Regions from separate parts of the Streptomyces sp. Y7 genome, predicted to be linked through region 1. Evidence: riboswitches for the same ligand, from Rfam matches in the RefSeq annotation. Region 1 holds a riboswitch; the other holds the start of a gene.
The links. A riboswitch is a leader RNA that binds a small molecule or an ion and turns the genes downstream of it on or off. The one in region 1 is predicted to bind glycine.

Region 1 (8,692 bases):
GTGCTGGTGCTCATCAGCTCCGCCGCCATCGCCGTGACCATCGCGGCCCGCAAGGCCGGTCAGCGCAACTGGTTCATCGGCTTCGCGGTCATCTCGGTCGTGTTCCTGTACACGACCGTCGTGAACGTCATCGAGCGCCCCGACGGCGTGAAGATCGGCGCCTGCTTCATCGCCGGCATCATCCTGATCTCCCTGCTGTCCCGGCTGCTGCGCGCCTTCGAGCTCCGCGTCACGAGCGTGACGCTCGACGACATGGCGGAACGATTCGTCAGGGACATCGCCAGCCGCAAGATCCGGTTCATCGCCAACGAGCCCGACAACCGGGACAAGGCCGAGTACCGCGACAAGATCGAGCAGATCCGCACCGACAACGACCTCTCCGCGCAGGAGGACTTCGTCTTCGTCGAGGTCACGGTCACCGACCCGTCCGAGTTCGAGGCCGGCCTGGTTGTGCGCGGCCAGGTCATGCACGATCGCTACCGCGTCCTGACCCTGGAGTCCTCCTCCATCCCCAACGCGCTGGCCGCCCTGCTGCTGTACGTCCGCGACACGACCGGCTGCATCCCGCACATCTACTTCGAGTGGACCGAGGGCACCCCGTTCAACAACTTCCTGCGCTTCTTCCTCTTCGGGCAGGGCGAGGTCGCCCCGGTCACCCGTGAGGTCCTGCGCGAGGCCGAGCCGGACCGGGACCGCAGGCCGCGCGTGCACACCGGCTGACGCCCGACACGGCCGATCCGGCCTCGGTCCATCAGGATCGCGTCAACGATGAGCCGTATGGCGTCAGAGCACTGTCAGCGCCGTTCGCTCCCGCGCCGAAGCCCCTTACCGTCGGCACTGTGGACGGAAGCAGACCGCGCCCGGCCCCCACCGGTGACCGTCACTGGCACGACAGTGCCCGGTTCGCCGCGGGCTGCGCCGTGACGTTCTTCGGTATGACCCTGCTGGTCGACTGGGACGGCCACACCCTGACGCCGCCGCGCACCCTGCTGTGGCTGGTCATGACCTCCGTACTCTTCACGATCCTGCTCCCCCAGCGCGTGACCGCCGGCCCGGGATGGCTGGCGGTGCGCGGACTCGTACGACGTCAGGCGGTGCGCACGGACGAACTGGTGACCGTACGGCAGCACGGCGACGTCTCCACGCATCTCACCCTGCGCGACGCGGACGGCCGCCGCGTCGAACTCGACCCACGCGTCCTCCTCGCCAACCCGCTGCTGTGGCACGAACTGGACACCGGGGTACGCCGCTCACGCGCGAGCGGAACCCTGCTGGAGGGCATCGACGTACTCGAGCAGCTGCGGCACGAGATCGACGACGCGGAGGCACGTGAGGTGCTCAGGGCGTCCGGAATGACCTGAGGACGGCGTCGGGGGACTACGGAGCGAGGCGGCGACTAGGGTGGGACAAAAGCTGTATAAGCACATCAAACATCCCGCGCGAGGCGTCTCCCATGAGCCTGAGCATCCGCAACCAGCTCCCCGGCACGATCACGTCCATCTGCCCCGGCGAGACCGTGGCCATGATCGACGTCCGTCTCACCGGAGGCCAGGACCTCATCGCGGCCATCGCCCCGTCCGCTGTCGAAGAGCTCGGCCTCGCCGCGGGCAGCACCGTGAACGCCCTGGTGACGTCCACGCACATCTCTCTGGCCATCTCCCCGACCGAGGACGGCCGGCCCCTGCGCAACCGGCTCCCCGGCACGATCACCGGCATCGCCACGGGTGGCGCGATGGCGTCGGTGCAGATCGCGGTCGACGGCGGCGCGGTGACCGCCGCCATGACCCGGGACGCCACGACCGACCTCGACCTGTCCCCCGGCGACCCCGTCGTCGCCCTGGTGGAGGCCACGGAGGTCGCCCTGACGACCGTATGACGCGCGGAAGGGCTCCACCCCGGCCGTGTGTGGCCGGAGGGGAGCCCTTCCTACGTGCGTGCGTCAGCCCGGAGCGGCTCAGTCGTCGTACGCGTCCAGCGGCGGGCAGGAGCAGACGAGGTTCCGGTCGCCGAAGGCCTGGTCGATGCGGCGCACCGGCGGCCAGTACTTGTCGGCGGCCGACACCCCGGCGGGGAAGACGGCGTCCTCACGGGTGTACGCGTGCTCCCACGCGCCGCCCAGCGCGCCGGCGGTGTGCGGGGCGTTGCGCAGCGGGTTGTCCTCGGCGGGCCACTCGCCCGACCCGACCTTCTCGATCTCCGCGCGGATGGCGATCATCGCCTCGCAGAACCGGTCGAGTTCGGCCAGGTCCTCGGACTCGGTCGGCTCGATCATCAGCGTCCCGGCCACCGGGAACGACATCGTCGGCGCGTGGAAGCCGTAGTCGATGAGCCGCTTGGCCACGTCGTCGACGCTCACTCCGGTCGCCTTGGTCAGCGGGCGCAGATCGATGATGCACTCGTGCGCGACCAGCCCGCCCGGCCCGGTGTACAGCACCGGGAAGTGCGGCTCCAGCCGCTTGGCGACGTAGTTCGCCGACAGCACGGCCACCTGCGTGGCCCGCTTCAGCCCTTCACCGCCCATGAGACGGACGTACGCCCAGGAGATGGGCAGGATCCCCGCGGAACCCCACGGCGCGGCCGAGATCGGGCCGACGCCCGTCTCCGGACCGGCGGCCGGCTGCAGCGGGTGGTTCGGCAGGTACGGCGCCAGGTGCGAGCGCACGCCGACCGGTCCGACGCCCGGACCGCCGCCGCCGTGCGGGATGCAGAAGGTCTTGTGCAGGTTCAGGTGCGAGACGTCGCCGCCGAAGTGGCCCGGCTTGGCCAGTCCCACCAGCGCGTTGAGGTTCGCGCCGTCGACGTACACCTGCCCGCCGGCCTCGTGCACCTGCGCGCAGATGTCGGCGACGTGCTCCTCGAACACACCGTGCGTCGACGGGTACGTGATCATCAGCACGGACAGCTCGTCGCGGTGCTTCTCGATCTTGGCCCGCAGGTCCTCGACGTCGATCTCGCCGTCCTCGGCGGTCTTGACGACGACGACCTTCATGCCGGCCATGACGGCGCTGGCGGCGTTCGTGCCGTGCGCCGAGGACGGGATGAGGCAGACGGTGCGCTGCTCGTCGCCGTTGGCCCGGTGGTACCCGCGCACGGCGAGCAGGCCGGCCAGCTCACCCTGCGAGCCGGCGTTCGGCTGGAGGGACACCTTGTCGTAGCCGGTGACCTCGGCGAGACGTTCCTCCAGCTCGCGGATGAGCGTCAGATAGCCCTGCGCCTGCTCGGCGGGCGCGAAGGGGTGCAGCTGCCCGAACTCCGGCCAGGTGACCGGCTCCATCTCGGTGGTCGCGTTGAGCTTCATCGTGCAGGAGCCCAGCGGGATCATGCCGCGGTCGAGCGCGTAGTCCCGGTCGGCGAGGCGGCGCAGGTAACGCAGCATCGCCGTCTCGGAGCGGTGCTGGTGGAAGACCGGGTGCGCGAGGTAGTCGTCGGTGCGCAGCAGCCCGTCCGTGAGCGCGTCCTCGGTGCTCGCGTCCAGCGCCTCGATGTCGCCCTCGATGCCGAACGCCGTCCACACCGCGCCCAGCTGGGCCCGCAGCGTGGTCTCGTCACAGGCGACGGAGACGTGGTCGGCGTCGACGAGGCGCAGGTTCACGCCGTTCTGCCGGGCGGCGGCGACAACCTCGGCGGCCTTCGCGGGCACCCGTACGGTCAGCGTGTCGAAGTAGGAGCCGTGCACGACCTCGATGCCGCCGGCGGTCAGGCCCGCCGCGAGGATCGAGGCGTACCGGTGGGTCCGCCGCGCGATGGCCCGGAGCCCGTCCGGCCCGTGGTACACGGCGTACATGCCGGCCATCACGGCGAGGAGCACCTGAGCCGTGCAGATGTTGCTGGTGGCCTTCTCCCGCCGAATGTGCTGCTCACGCGTCTGCAGCGCCAGCCGGTAGGCCTTGTTCCCGTCGGCGTCCACGGACACGCCCACGAGCCGCCCCGGCAGGCTGCGCGCGAACTTCTCGTGGACGGCCATGTAGCCGGCGTGCGGCCCGCCGAAGCCCATCGGCACGCCGAACCGCTGCGTCGTGCCGACCGCGATGTCCGCCCCGAGCTCACCCGGCGACTTCAGCAGCGTCAACGCGAGCAGGTCGGCGGCGACGGTGACGAGGGCGCCGAGCTCGTGCGCCTGGTCGATGACGGCCTTGATGTCCCGTACGGCACCGGAGGCACCGGGGTACTGGACCAGCACACCGTTGATCTCACGCGAGGCGATCTCGGCCGGGATACCGTCGCTGAGGTCGGCGACCACGACCTCCACACCGGTCGGCTCGGCACGGGTCTCGATCACGGCGACGGTCTGCGGAAGGACATCCGCGTCGACCAGGAAGAGCCCCTTCTTGTTCTTGCCCATGCGCCGGGACAGAGCCAGGGCCTCGGCCGCCGCGGTCCCCTCGTCGAGCAGCGAGGCACCGGAGGTCGGCAGCCCGGTGAGCTCGGCGACCATGGTCTGGAAGTTCAGCAGGGCCTCGAGACGCCCCTGCGAGATCTCGGGCTGGTACGGCGTGTAGGCCGTGTACCAGGCGGGGTTCTCCATGACGTTCCGCAGGATGACCGGCGGGGTGAAGGTCCCGTAGTAGCCGAGCCCGATCATCGAGTCCAGCACCTGGTTGCGGTCGGCGAGCGAGCGCAGCTCGGCCAGCACCTCGGCCTCGGTGCGGGCACCCGGCAGGTCCAGCGAGTCGGCGTTCTTGATCACGTCCGGCACCGCTGCGGCGGTGAGCTCGTCGAGGGAGCCGTAGCCGACCTGGGCGAGCATCTTGGCGCGGGCCTCGTGATCGGGACCGATGTGACGCTGCTCGAAGGGGATTCCCTGCTCGAGCTCGGAGAGCGGAATGCGGTGGGCGGTCATTGCGGAGGCCTCCTGGTCTGACGACCTTCGAGGGGCACCACGGCACGGGTACCCGGACGGCCTCCCCCTCTGTCATCTCAACCTGAGAGCTTCACCGGACCGCCCGAAGGCCGTCGGCTTTCACCGTCGGTGAGAGCGGAAGCCGTCGGACACCCGCTCTGCTTTCCAGAGTGACCTCGTCCGTGCGGTACGTGAGCCTGAGAGATTCCGGGGAGGATTTGCTCCTTCGGCGCCTCCGGTGTTCTCCGGAGGACTCTCCCGCACGGGGTCAGCAGCCGCTAGTCAGCCTACCAGCGAGGTCGACGCACGGACCTTCGAGTGGCCGCTCTCACCAATCTGCCTTTTCGTAGTGCTTACGGATGAGTTGCGACCAAGTGGAGGGCCCGTGCAGACCGACATCGATCCGCGCAATCTGATCGGCCGCAAGGCCTTCGACCGCAACGGCACCAAGATCGGCACCATCGACGAGGTCTATCTCGACGACGCGACCGGGGTGCCGGAATGGGCGGCGATACGCACCGGCCTCTTCTCCCGGGACGCCTTCGTCCCCCTGGAGCCCAGCGAGCTGGTGGAGGGCACCCTCCACATCCCCTTCGAACGCGCCCTGATCAAGGACGCCCCCGACTTCGGAGTCGGCCGCCACCTGTCCCCCGAGCAGGAACTCCAGCTCTATCACCACTACGGCCTCGACGTGGCGGCCCAGCCCCCGCCCCCCGACCGAGACTTCGGCAACCTGGCCTCCTCAGAACCCCCCAACAACAACGACCCCACAACCCCGCACCCCTGACCAGCACACCCCTCCCCCCCCATCCACACAGACAACCTCTCGGCCCCTCCCACCACAGCACCTGGCTGAACTGCAGGCAGTCGCGCCTCGCGCACCTGCCCCTAGCCCCAGGACGTCACGCCTCACCCAGCCGCAGCAAGCCATGCCGCACCCGGCTACACCCCAGCTGCACCCAACTGCGGGCAGTCGTGCCGCTGGGGCGGCACGGGTGGGCGCAGCGGCACCCCGCCAGCGCGGGCGAGCGTCCCCACCCCCACGGCACCCCAGGCCCAGGGCAACCAGACACCCACCGCACAGCCGCTCCCTGCTGCCACCGCACGGATGCAACCGCACCGCCCCCGCCGCTACCGCCCCCGCCCTACCCAGAAACCGCAGCCGCACCATCCCCACCAACCACAGACACCTCAGACCCCTCAGACACCCCCGCCACGCCAGATCCCCCACTTCCCCCAGCCCTGCCGCTTCCCCCACTCCCCCGAACCTCCCGGCTTCCCCCACTCCCCCCGGGCCGCTCCTCCACCAAGGGCAACGGCTCCACCGCCTCCAGCCCCGGATCCTCCACCCGAAACGTCCGCACCCGCCCCGGCTCCGACCCCGGCGTCTCGAACCGCACGGTCACCCGCCCGAGCCCGCTCCCCTGCACCCACCCGTGCCCGTACTCGGCATGCCGCACATCGTGCCCGGCATGCCATCTCCGCTCGCCCGGCCCTTCCTCCCCCCGCGCCACGGCCACCGCCTCCACGCCGTCCTCCCCGCCCTCCACCGGCTGCTGCTCCCCCAGCTTCCCCAGCTCCCCCGCCGCCTGAGCGAACAGATCCTCCTGCGTGTAGTCGGCCAGCCCGCTGACGCCGACCCCCAGCAGCCGCACCCCACCCGTCGTATCCACGGACTCCAGCAGCCGAGCGGCGGCCTCCCGCACCACCGCCGGATCATCCGTCGGCCCCCGCAAGGTCTCGGACCGCGTCAGGGTCGAGAAGTCGTACCGCCGCACCTTCAGCACGATGGTCCGCCCCGACAACCCGGCCCCCCGCAACCGCCCCACACAGCGATCGGCAAGCCGCTGCACCTCCAGCCCGACCCGCACCCGGTCGTGGATGTCCACGTCATAGGTGTCCTCGACCGACACGGACTTCGTCTCCCGCTCGGCCACCACGGGCCGCTCGTCGTGCGCCAGCGCCATCGCGTACAGCGCATGCCCGTGCGCCTTGCCCAGCAGCCGTACGAGCTCGTCCTCACCGGCCTCGGCGATCTCCTCGACGGTATGGATCCCGGCCCGCCGCAGATGGTCCCCCGTGGCCGGCCCCACTCCCGGCAGCGTCCGCACCGACATCGGCCCCAGCAGCGCCCGCTCCGTCCCCGGCTCGATCACCACCAGCCCGTCGGGCTTGGCCTGCTCCGAGCCGATCTTCGCGAGCATCTTGGAAGCGGCCAGCCCCACCGACCCCGCGAGCCCCGTCGCGGCCCGTATGTCGCCGCGCAGCTTCGCCCCCACCAGCCGCGCCGACGCCTCGTCCCAGGCCGCACCCCCGGCCTCCAGATCGACGAACGCCTCGTCCAGGCTCAACGGCTCCACCAGCGGCGACAGCTCCCGCAGCAGCCCCATCACCTGCTCGCTGATGTCGCGGTAGATCCCGAAGCGCGGCACGAGATACGCGGCGTTCGGCGCCAGCCGCCGCGCCTGCGCCATGGGCATCGCCGAGTGCACCCCGAACACCCGGGCCTCATAGGACGCGGTGGCGACCACTCCGCGCGGCCCGAGCCCGCCGACGATCACGGCTTTCCCGCGCAGGCTCGGCTTGGATGCCTGCTCCACCGAGGCGTAGAAGGCATCCATGTCGAGATGCAGGATCGTGGGCGCGTTTCTCACATCTCCGATGCTGCCTCACGCCACTGACAATGCCCCGCCATCACCGCACGTTCGCTGCCACGGACGCCGGACCACCGGCTCCACGGCCGGGCGAGGCCACGAACTCCGCTCAGACCGCCCGGTTACGCCGCCGAGCCAGCTCGTCCGCCGGGTTGTGCCCGATGAGCGTCTCCCCGGTGTCGATCCGCTCGCCGTGCAGCTGCGACAACGCGCTCTCGACGTCCCGCCACACCACACCCACGGCGATCCCGAAGATCCCCTGCCCGCCCTGGAGCAGCGCGTGCACCTCGTCCGGCGAGCTGCACTCGTACACGGTCGCGCCGTCGCTCATCAGCGTCATGCGCTCGAGATCGCGGAAGCCCTGCTCCCGCAGGTGCACCACGGCGGTCCGGATGTTCTGAAGCGACACACCGGTGTCGAGAAACCGCTTGACGATCTTCAGGACGACGACGTCCCGAAAGCTGTACAGGCGCTGCGTCCCGGACCCGTACGCGGGCCGCACGCTCGGCTCGACGAGGCCGGTGCGCGCCCAGTAGTCCAGTTGGCGGTACGTGATGCCGGCGGCCGCACAGGCCGTCGGACCGCGGTAGCCAATCTCTTCCGACCCCATGGACGCCGCCCCTCCGCCGGTGCTCGGCACGGCCGTCGGCCTGTGCTGAGCGTGATCGGCAGCACCGCCCTGAACAGCGCTGCTGTGAAGCGGGTACGGACCGCTCGCCCCGAGACTGCGCCCGGGGGCACCCCCAGCCGTACCGTCGCCGCTGCTTCTCACGCCGACCTCCGTCCTTGACCTGCCTTCTCGACGGTAGGCAGTCACCAGGGGTGCGTCAACGATCGCCACACTCGGCACGCCGAGTGATAATCACCCTAGGAGTGGTTTCCCGCACCCCACCGCGGGGAAAGGCTAGCCGAATGCCCTCGGAACGGGCCTCGGGACGCTCTCGCTCGCCGCTGGCAAATGCCGGCATTTGAGCTGTTACCGACTGTGGGCCGAACCGCCACGGACCGCAAGTCCGGCCGGCACCGCCCACATCTCACTGGCTGCTGGTGCCGAAGTCCTCGGGCGAGATCTGGTCGAGGAACTCGCGGAACTTCTCCACCTCGTCCTCCTGCTCGTCCGGGATCGCGATGCCGGCGTCGTCCAGCACCCCGTCGCTGCCGTAGATCGGCGTCCCGGTGCGCAGGGCCAGTGCTATGG
Region 2 (8,692 bases), on a different contig from region 1:
CAGGTCGAAGACCGAGATGGCCACGGGGACTCCTCAATACGGGGTGGTGCAGAAGGCTTCCGCGGGGTGCCCCGCCCGCTCACTGACCAGTGTGCGGGACACCCCGGGGAAAGGAACTACTTGTTCAGAACGGGGTAGAGCGGGTGCTTGTCGGTGAGTGCCTTGACCCGGGCCTTGAGCGCGTCGGCGTCGTAGACCGGCTTCAGGGTTTCGGCGATGACGTCGGCGACCTCGGTGAAGTCCTCCGCGGTGAAGCCGCGGGTGGCCAGGGCCGGGGTGCCGATGCGCAGGCCGGAGGTGACCATGGGCGGGCGCGGGTCGTCGGGCACGGCGTTGCGGTTGACGGTGATGCCGACCTCGTGGAGGCGGTCCTCGGCCTGCTGCCCGTCGAGCTCGGAGGCGCGCAGGTCGACCAGGATCAGGTGCACGTCGGTGCCGCCGGTGAGCACGTTCACCCCCGCCTCGCGGGCGTCCGGCGCGGTCAGCCGCTGCGCCAGGATGCGGGCGCCGTCGATGGTGCGCTGCTGGCGCTCCTTGAACTCCTCGGAGGCGGCGACCTTGAAGGAGACCGCCTTCGCGGCGATCACGTGCTCCAGCGGGCCGCCCTGGAAGCCGGGGAAGACCGAGGAGTTCAGCTTCTTGGCGAACTCCTTGCTGCGGGCCAGGATGATGCCGCCGCGCGGGCCGCCGAGGGTCTTGTGGGTGGTGGAGGTGACCACGTCGGCGTGCGGGACCGGGTTGGGGTGCAGGCCCGCCGCGACCAGGCCGGCGAAGTGCGCCATGTCGACCCACAGGTAGGCGCCGACCTCGTCGGCGATCCGGCGGAACGCGGCGAAGTCCAGCTGCCGCGGGTACGCCGACCAGCCGGCGATGATCACCTTGGGGCGGTGCTCCTTGGCCAGGCGCTCGACCTCGGCCATGTCGACCAGGCCGGTGTCGCTCTCGACGTGGTAGGCGACCACGTTGAACTGCTTGCCGGAGAAGTTCAGTCGCATGCCGTGGGTGAGGTGCCCGCCGTGCGCGAGGTCCAGGCCCAGGATCGTGTCGCCGGGCTGGGCGATCGCGAACAGCGCCGCCTGGTTGGCGGAGGCACCCGAGTGCGGCTGCACATTGGCGTACTCCGCGCCGAACAGCTCCTTGACCCGGTCGATCGCGATCTGCTCGGCGACATCGACGTGCTCACAGCCGCCGTAGTAGCGCCGGCCCGGGTAGCCCTCGGCGTACTTGTTCGTGGCGACCGAGCCCTGCGCCTCCATGACCGCGACCGGAGCGAAGTTCTCCGACGCGATCATCTCCAGCGTCGACTGCTGACGCTCCAGCTCGGCGTCCAGCGCCGCGGCGATCGCCGGGTCCAGCTCATGCAGGGGGGTGTTCAGAAGCGACTTGTCAGAAGTGTCAGACATAAGGGATACGACTCCTCAGCCGGCGGTGTGGGCGACGTACTCGTCGGCGGAGAGCAGGTCGGCCGGCTCCTCCGTGATGCGTACCTTGAACAGCCAGCCGCCCTCGAAGGGGGCGGAGTTCACGAGCGACGGGTCGTTCACCACGTCCTCGTTGATCTCGGTGATCTCGCCGGTGACGGGGGAGTACAGGTCGGAGACGGACTTGGTCGACTCCAGCTCACCGCAGGTCTCACCCGCGGTCACGGTCGAGCCGACCTCGGGGAGCTGGGCGAAGACGACATCGCCGAGCGCGTTGGCCGCGAACTCCGTGATGCCGACCGTCGAGACGCCGTCCTCGGCGGTCGACAGCCACTCGTGCTCCTTGCTGTAGCGCAGCTGCTGGGGGTTGCTCATGGCCTGAATTCTCCTGTACGCGCGGGAGTGGTGGTGAATGGGGGACGGCTGGATACGTGTGTGATCAGCGGAAATGTGCGCAGGGTCACGCACGTGCCGCTGTCAGTCTCTTCTTGTGGCGTTACTTCTGCCGCTTGTAGAACGGCAGTGCCACGACCTCGTAGGGCTCGTGGCTGCCGCGGATGTCCACGCCGACCCCGGCGGTGCCCGGCGCCGCGTGCGCCGCGTCGACGTACGCCATGGCGATGGGCTTGCCCAGGGTGGGGGAGGGCGCACCGGAGGTGACCTCGCCGATGACCTCGCCGCCGGCGACGACCGGGTACCCGGCGCGCGGGACGCGACGCCCCTCGGCGATCAGGCCGACGAGCACGCGGGGCGGGTTCTGGGCGGCACGCTCGGCGGCCTCGGTCAGCGCCTCGCGCCCGACGAAGTCGCCCTCCTTCTCGAACTTCACCACCCGGCCGAGCCCGGCGTCGAAGGGGGTGAGGGTGGTGCTCAGCTCGTTGCCGTACAGCGGCATGCCCGCCTCCAGGCGCAGCGTGTCCCGGCAGGACAGCCCGCAGGGGACCAGGCCGACGCCCTCGCCGGCCTCGGTCAGCGCCTGCCAGAGCTCCACGGCGTGCTCCGGCTTCACGAACAGCTCGAAGCCGTCCTCGCCGGTGTAGCCCGTGCGGGCGATGAGCGCGGGGACGCCGGCGACGGTGCCGGGCAGGCCGGCGTAGTACTTCAGGCCGTCGAGGTCGGCGTCGGTCAGCGACTTCAGGATGCCGGGGGACTCGGGGCCCTGGACGGCCAGCAGCGCGTAGGCGTCGCGGTCGTCGCGGACCTCGGCGTCGAAGCCGGCGGATCGTTCCACCAGGGCGTCGAGCACGATCTGGGCGTTGGAGGCGTTGGCGACGACCATGTACTCGGTCTCGGTGAGCCGGTAGACGATCAGGTCGTCGAGGATGCCGCCGTCGGCCTGGCAGATCATGGTGTAGCGGGCGCGGCCGACGCCGACGGAGGCGATGTTGCCGACGAGGGCGTGGTTCAGCAGCCCGGCCGCCTGCGGCCCGGTCACGGTGATCTCGCCCATGTGGGAGAGGTCGAACAGGCCGGCCCGGGTGCGTACGGCGTTGTGCTCGTCGCGCTCGGAGGCGTAGCGCAGGGGCATGTCCCAGCCGGCGAAGTCGGTCATGGTCGCGCCGAGCGAGCGATGCAGGGCGTCGAGCGCGGTACGGCGCTTCTCGGAGGGGTCGGTGCTGCTCATCGGTCCGTTGTCTCCCAAAGGCATGACGGGCGAGGTCGTTCCTCCCCATCTGTCATCGGAACCTGAGAGGTTCGCCATGATCCCGGAGACGGTGATCATGGCTTGCACCTTGGGTGGAGCCACCGCGCACGCGGCGACCCGCTTTTCAGATGTGCCTCGCCCGCGCGGTAACGGGGCCTGAGAGATTCAAGGGAGGGACTTGCTCCTTCGGCGCCCCAGCGATGCACTGCTGGGGACTCTCCCGCGCGGATTCAAACGGCCGGTATGCAGTTGGCGCCGCCATCATTGCATGCCCGGCTCGTCGGCGGCAGGGCCATGTCTGTAACCGGCTTGTGGCAGGAAGCGAACGAAAATACGAGAGATCCTCTATTACCTTCTCTTTACGCTCAGTGGGGATGGGGAATCCTGACCCCCGGAGGAGGACGATGACGGTGAACCGCACCACGGCGTACGCCACGACGTCGGGCCTGGCGCTGCCCAAGCAGCCCACGGCCCCCTCTGTCGAAGCCCGCGCCCTGTGCCCCGCGCCCGTGGTCCGCGATCTGCGAGAACGCTCCGGGCACAGCCCGCACGCGCTGCTCTTCGGCCCCAAGGACCTCGTCGTGATCACCGGCCTGCCCGGCAGCGGCAAGTCGACGCTGATGAAGCGGACGGTGAAGGGCCTGCGCATCGACTCCCAGGACACCCGGGACCACTGGGACGCCCGCATGCCCCGCTTCCTCCCCTACGCCGTCTACCGCCCCCTGGTCCGCCTCGCGCACTACGCGGGGCTGCGGCGCGCGCTGCGCAGCGGCGAGGGCGTCGTCGTGCACGACTGCGGCACGCAGGCCTGGGTGCGCGGCTGGCTGGCCCGCGCGGCCCGGCGCCGGGGCGGCACCCTGCACCTGCTGCTGCTCGACGTGACGCCGGGCACCGCCCTGGAGGGGCAGCGCGAGCGCGGCCGGGGCGTCTCGCGGTACGCCTTCCTGCGGCACCGCACGGCGGCCTCCCGGCTGCTGCGCTCGGCGGCGAAGGGCGTTCTGCCGCAGGGCTGTGGTTCGGCGGTGCTGATCGACCGGGACGCGGCGGACGTCCTGCGCCGGATCGGCTTCACGGGCTGACCCGGGGGCGTACGGCGGCCGGGCCGGGTCCGCGGGGTCCGGCCCGGCCGTGCGCGAGCGGACCGCCCGTAGACCTGTGCCGGGCGGACACCGGCTAGCCTTTTGGGCCTCAGACGTGGTTCACAGCAGGCGGTCAGACAGATGGACTTCCCAGCGGATCTTCCCGCGGACTTCTCGGCCCGGGCCCACCTCCACACCCACGGAGGCTGGCCCGGCAACGAACTGGAGGAGGTGCTCTCCGCCTCCCTCGGCATGCCCTCGGCGGGCGCCCGCATCGTCGAGGTGCTGGGCCGCAGCTTCGTCTGGGTGCCCCTGCCCAACGGCGGCGGCCCGCACAGCGGTCCGCTGGACCTGCCCACGATGGAGATCGGGGGCCAGGGGTACGTCCCGGTCTTCACCTCCGAGGAGCAGTTCCGCCAGGTCGTCGGCTCCCACATGGCGTTCACCGTCGCCCCGGCCGTGGAGTTCGCGCGCGGACTGCCGCCGCACGTGGGCATCGCCCTGAACCCCGACGGCGTGGTCGGCGTCCCGCTGCCCCCGGCGGCCGTCGCCGAGCTGTGCCGGTCGGGCCGCACTCAGCTGGACGGCCCCGCCTCCGGCGGCCGGGTCAAGCTCTACGAGCCGGACTGGCAGGAGGATCCGGTCGACTTCCTCGCCGCGGCGTCGGCGGAGTTCGCGGCGACCGGCGTGGTCGCGACGGCACGCCGCTGCCTGGCGGCGATCGAGACGGCCGCCCCCGTGATGTTCGTAGGCGTGGAACTCACGCACTGGGAGGGCGACCTGCGCGCCGCCCCCACGACCGCCCTCGCCCAGGCCCTGGGCCGCGCCCCGGTCCCCTGGCAGGTCAACCTGGTCCTCCTGGACGTGGCCCAGGACCCGGTGATCGAGTGGATGCGCGCGAAGGTACGGCCCTTCTACACGCGCGAACTCTGAGAACCTGGGGGCGCGAGGAACTGCGCGACCAGCCCCCACCGGCCCGCAGGCAGAAGACCCACCTCAAGTCCCGAGCTCTCCACGGCTCTCCCGGCGGAGCGCCTAAGCTGGGCTCACAAGCCATGTTTCCCGAAGGGGCGGTAAATCGTGAGCGCGAGCGGCACAACCTCGACCGGACAGGTCGAGCACATGCTGCGCCAGGTGACGCCCGGGCGCTACGACGCCTACGAGGCCCTCCTGCGGGCCCTCGCCACCCCTTCCACCGGCCAGGTCTGGATGCTGCTGTGGCACGGCCAGTCCGGGTCCCCGGACGCCCAGTACGGAAACATGGACGTCGACGGGTACGGCTACGCCCCGTGCGTCACCTCCGCCCAGGAGCTGTCCGCCAGCGGCTGGAACCGCAGCTACGAGGTGGTCGACGGCGTCGATGTGGCCCGCACCCTCTACCCGGACCACTACGGCCTCTGGCTGAACCCGCACGCCCCGGGCGGCGGCGTCGGCATCCCGTGGCTCGACCTGCGGCGCATCGCCACCGGCCTGGACCGCCAGCCCGCCGGTCCGCTCAGGCTGTCGGAGCCCGGCATCGAGATCCCGCAGTTCTACGCCCTGCTCGCGCAGAACGCCCACCGCACCCCGGCCGTCCGCTCGCTGCGCCGCGCCTGGGTGCAGCCGGCGCTCGGGGCGCCGTATCTCGCCATCGGACTGGACGTGTACGACACCAGCCCGTCCGCGGTGGACTCGGTGCGCTCGATGATGCTCCAGTCGATCGGCGCGGTCCCGGACGGGCTGCCGGTGTCGACCGTGGCGATGTCCGACGAGGACGATCCGATCGCCATGTGGATGCGCGCGAGCGCCCGTCCGTTCTACGACCGCGAGGCGCACGCCGCACCCGCTCAGGCCCCCGCCGGCGGCTATGGTTACCCACCGGCACAGGGTCGTTACTGATCTTGGAACGCGCTCACCTTCCGTTCGGTCGGTAACCCGACTTCGTAGGTGCGCAGGGGCGTTCACTGCGGTTTCATAGGCGAATCTCCGCGCGTAGATGCGATCGGAAGGTCCCGGTCCGCCCTCATACGCCCCAACTGGCTCGCGTCCGACGGGCGTTACCCCGTGTTCGGATAACGGAACCCCCCAGACAGCATCACGGTTGCGCATACTTTCCCGGTCACCTCTGGCAACAGATCGCCAAAGCGTTGAAGACTCCCCGCAAGACACGGGCCGGTCGGTCCTGTGTACGAGAAATGCAACCGCTACAGCGGCAGCCATGGGGTCGGCAACCGTCGGCCGAGAGGGGTCAATCTCACCGTGACCGCACCGATCGAGACAACGGGAGCGGAGGCTGAAGCGCAGCCCGAGGCCGTGCTCACCGGAGTCAAGAAGAGCCAGATCGAGGGGCGTTCGCTCTCCCAGATCGCCTGGATGCGCTTCAAGCGGGACAAGGTCGCCATGGCCGGCGGGGTTGTCGTCCTCTGCCTCGTGCTGATGGCCGTGCTCTCCAAGCCGATCCAGTGGGTCTTCGGCCTCGACCCCAACGAGTTCAACCAAGACCTCATCGACCCGGCCCTGCTCGCCCCCAAGGGCGGCTGGGGCGGAATGAGTTGGGATCACCCGCTGGGCGTCGACCCCCAGTACGGCCGCGACATGCTCGCCCGCATCATCGACGGCTCCTGGGTCTCGCTGCTGGTCGCGGGAGGCGCCACGGTCCTCTCCGTGGCCATCGGCACGGTGCTCGGCGTCGTCGCCGGGTACTACGGCGGCTGGATCGACAGCGTTATCAGCCGGCTGATGGACACCTTCCTGGCCTTCCCGCTGCTGCTGTTCGCGATCTCCATCTCCGCCTCCGTGCAGGACGGTTTCTTCGGGCTCGAAGGGCTTCCGCTGCGCATCTGCGTGCTGATCTTCGTGATCGGCTTCTTCAGCTGGCCGTACATCGGCCGCATCGTGCGCGCGCAGACCATGACCCTGCGCAGGCGTGAGTTCATCGAGGCCTCCACGAGCCTCGGCGCACGCGGTCCGTACATCCTGTTCCGCGAGTTGCTCCCCAATCTCGTCGCGCCGATCCTCGTCTACTCGACGCTGATCATCCCGACGAACATCCTCTTCGAGGCCGCGCTGAGCTTCCTCGGAGTCGGCATCGCTCCGCCGCAGGCTTCCTGGGGCGGCATGCTCAGCAACGCTGTCGATCTGTACACAGCAGATCCGCAGTACATGTTCGTGCCCGGATTGGCGATCTTCATCACCGTCCTGGCCTTCAACCTGCTGGGTGACGGGCTGCGTGACGCCCTCGACCCTCGCAGCAAGTGATCCATCGATAGAGGGGGCTTTCCTCAGGTGAAGACGAGAAGGGTGACCGCCGCGATCGCGTCGGTCCTGGCGCTCTCGCTGGGTGCTGCCGCATGTGGTGGCGGGGATGACAGTGACGGCAACGGCGGAGGCAACGGCAAGAAGGACGCCGCGCTGTCCTCCATCGTCAACGCGTCCACGAAGAAGGGGGGGACGGTCACGTACGAGCACTCGGACGTTCCGGACTCCCTGGACCCGGGCAACACGTACTACGGCTGGGTGCAGAACTTCTCCCGCCTCTATGCGCGTGCGCTGACGACGTTCAAGCCGGCCGCCGGCAAGGAGGGCCTCGAGGTCGTTCCCGACCTGGCCGAGTCCCTGGGCAAGCCGAGCGCGGACGCCAAGACCTGGACGTACAAGCTCCGGCAGGGCGTGAAGTTCCAGGACGGCACGCCGATCACGTCCAAGGACGTGAAGTACGCCATCGAGCGTTCCAACTTCGCGCCCGAGGCGCTGTCCAACGGCCCGACGTACTTCAAGGCGTACCTTGAGGGCGGCGACAAGTACAAGGGCCCCTACAAGGACAAGTCCGCGGACGGCATCAAGTCCATCGAGACGCCGGACGACAGCACGATCGTCTTCAAGTTGAAGCAGCCCTTCGCGGACTTCGACTACCTGGCGACGTTCTCGCAGACGGCCCCGGTGCCGCAGGCCAAGGACACGGGCGCGAAGTACGTCCAGAACATCGTGTCCTCCGGCCCGTACCAGTTCGAGTCCTACGAGGAGGGCCGCAGCGCCACCCTCGTGCGCAACAAGAACTGGGACGCCAAGACGGACCCGATCCGCAAGGCGCTGCCGGACAAGGTCACGATCAAGTTCAAGGTCAACCCGGTGACGGTCGACAACGACCTGCTCTCCGACAAGATCACGGTCGACGCGGCGGGCACCGGTGTCCAGCCGGCGACCCAGCCGAAGGTGCTGACGGGCAAGAACGTCGCCCAGACGGACGCCGCCTACGCCGGTGCGACGCAGTACATCGCGCTGAACGTGAACGTGAAGCCGTTCGACAACGCCGACTGCCGCAAGGCCGTGCAGTGGGCCGTCGACAAGAAGTCGGTGCAGGACGCCATCGGTGGTTCGCCGAAGGGTGACGTGGCCAGCACGCTGCTGCCGCCGTCGGTCAACGGCTACACCAAGTTCGACACCTATGCGACGGACGGCAACAAGGGCAACGTGGCCAAGGCCAAGGAAGCTCTGAAGGCGTGTGGCAAGCCGAACGGCTTCGATACGATCCTGACCGCGCGTTCCGACCGTCCCGCCGAGGTTGCTTC

Region 2: another riboswitch for glycine. It lies ahead of gcvT (glycine cleavage system aminomethyltransferase GcvT); the one in region 1 lies ahead of gcvP (aminomethyl-transferring glycine dehydrogenase).

The regions. Positions count from the first base shown of each region.
Region 1 covers NZ_JBIDDQ010000009.1:325,414-334,105, forward strand. The annotation lists gene ACGFW6_RS24450 (amino acid transporter) at 1-720, shown strand, start outside; gene ACGFW6_RS24455 (hypothetical protein) at 840-1,361, shown strand; gene ACGFW6_RS24460 (molybdopterin-binding protein) at 1,454-1,876, shown strand; gene gcvP (aminomethyl-transferring glycine dehydrogenase) at 1,955-4,840, opposite strand; glycine riboswitch at 5,016-5,111, opposite strand; gene ACGFW6_RS24470 (PRC-barrel domain-containing protein) at 5,226-5,627, shown strand; gene ACGFW6_RS24475 (DNA polymerase IV) at 5,986-7,494, opposite strand; gene ACGFW6_RS24480 (MerR family transcriptional regulator) at 7,604-8,266, opposite strand; gene ACGFW6_RS24485 (bifunctional nuclease family protein) at 8,529-8,692, opposite strand, start outside.
Region 2 covers NZ_JBIDDQ010000006.1:233,360-242,051, reverse strand. The annotation lists gene ACGFW6_RS18540 (L-serine ammonia-lyase) at 1-24, opposite strand, end outside; gene glyA (serine hydroxymethyltransferase) at 117-1,403, opposite strand; gene gcvH (glycine cleavage system protein GcvH) at 1,419-1,796, opposite strand; gene gcvT (glycine cleavage system aminomethyltransferase GcvT) at 1,918-3,045, opposite strand; glycine riboswitch at 3,201-3,299, opposite strand; gene ACGFW6_RS18520 (AAA family ATPase) at 3,471-4,145, shown strand; gene ACGFW6_RS18515 (enhanced serine sensitivity protein SseB) at 4,287-5,078, shown strand; gene ACGFW6_RS18510 (enhanced serine sensitivity protein SseB C-terminal domain-containing protein) at 5,226-6,023, shown strand; gene ACGFW6_RS18505 (ABC transporter permease) at 6,384-7,382, shown strand; gene ACGFW6_RS18500 (ABC transporter substrate-binding protein) at 7,425-8,692, shown strand, end outside.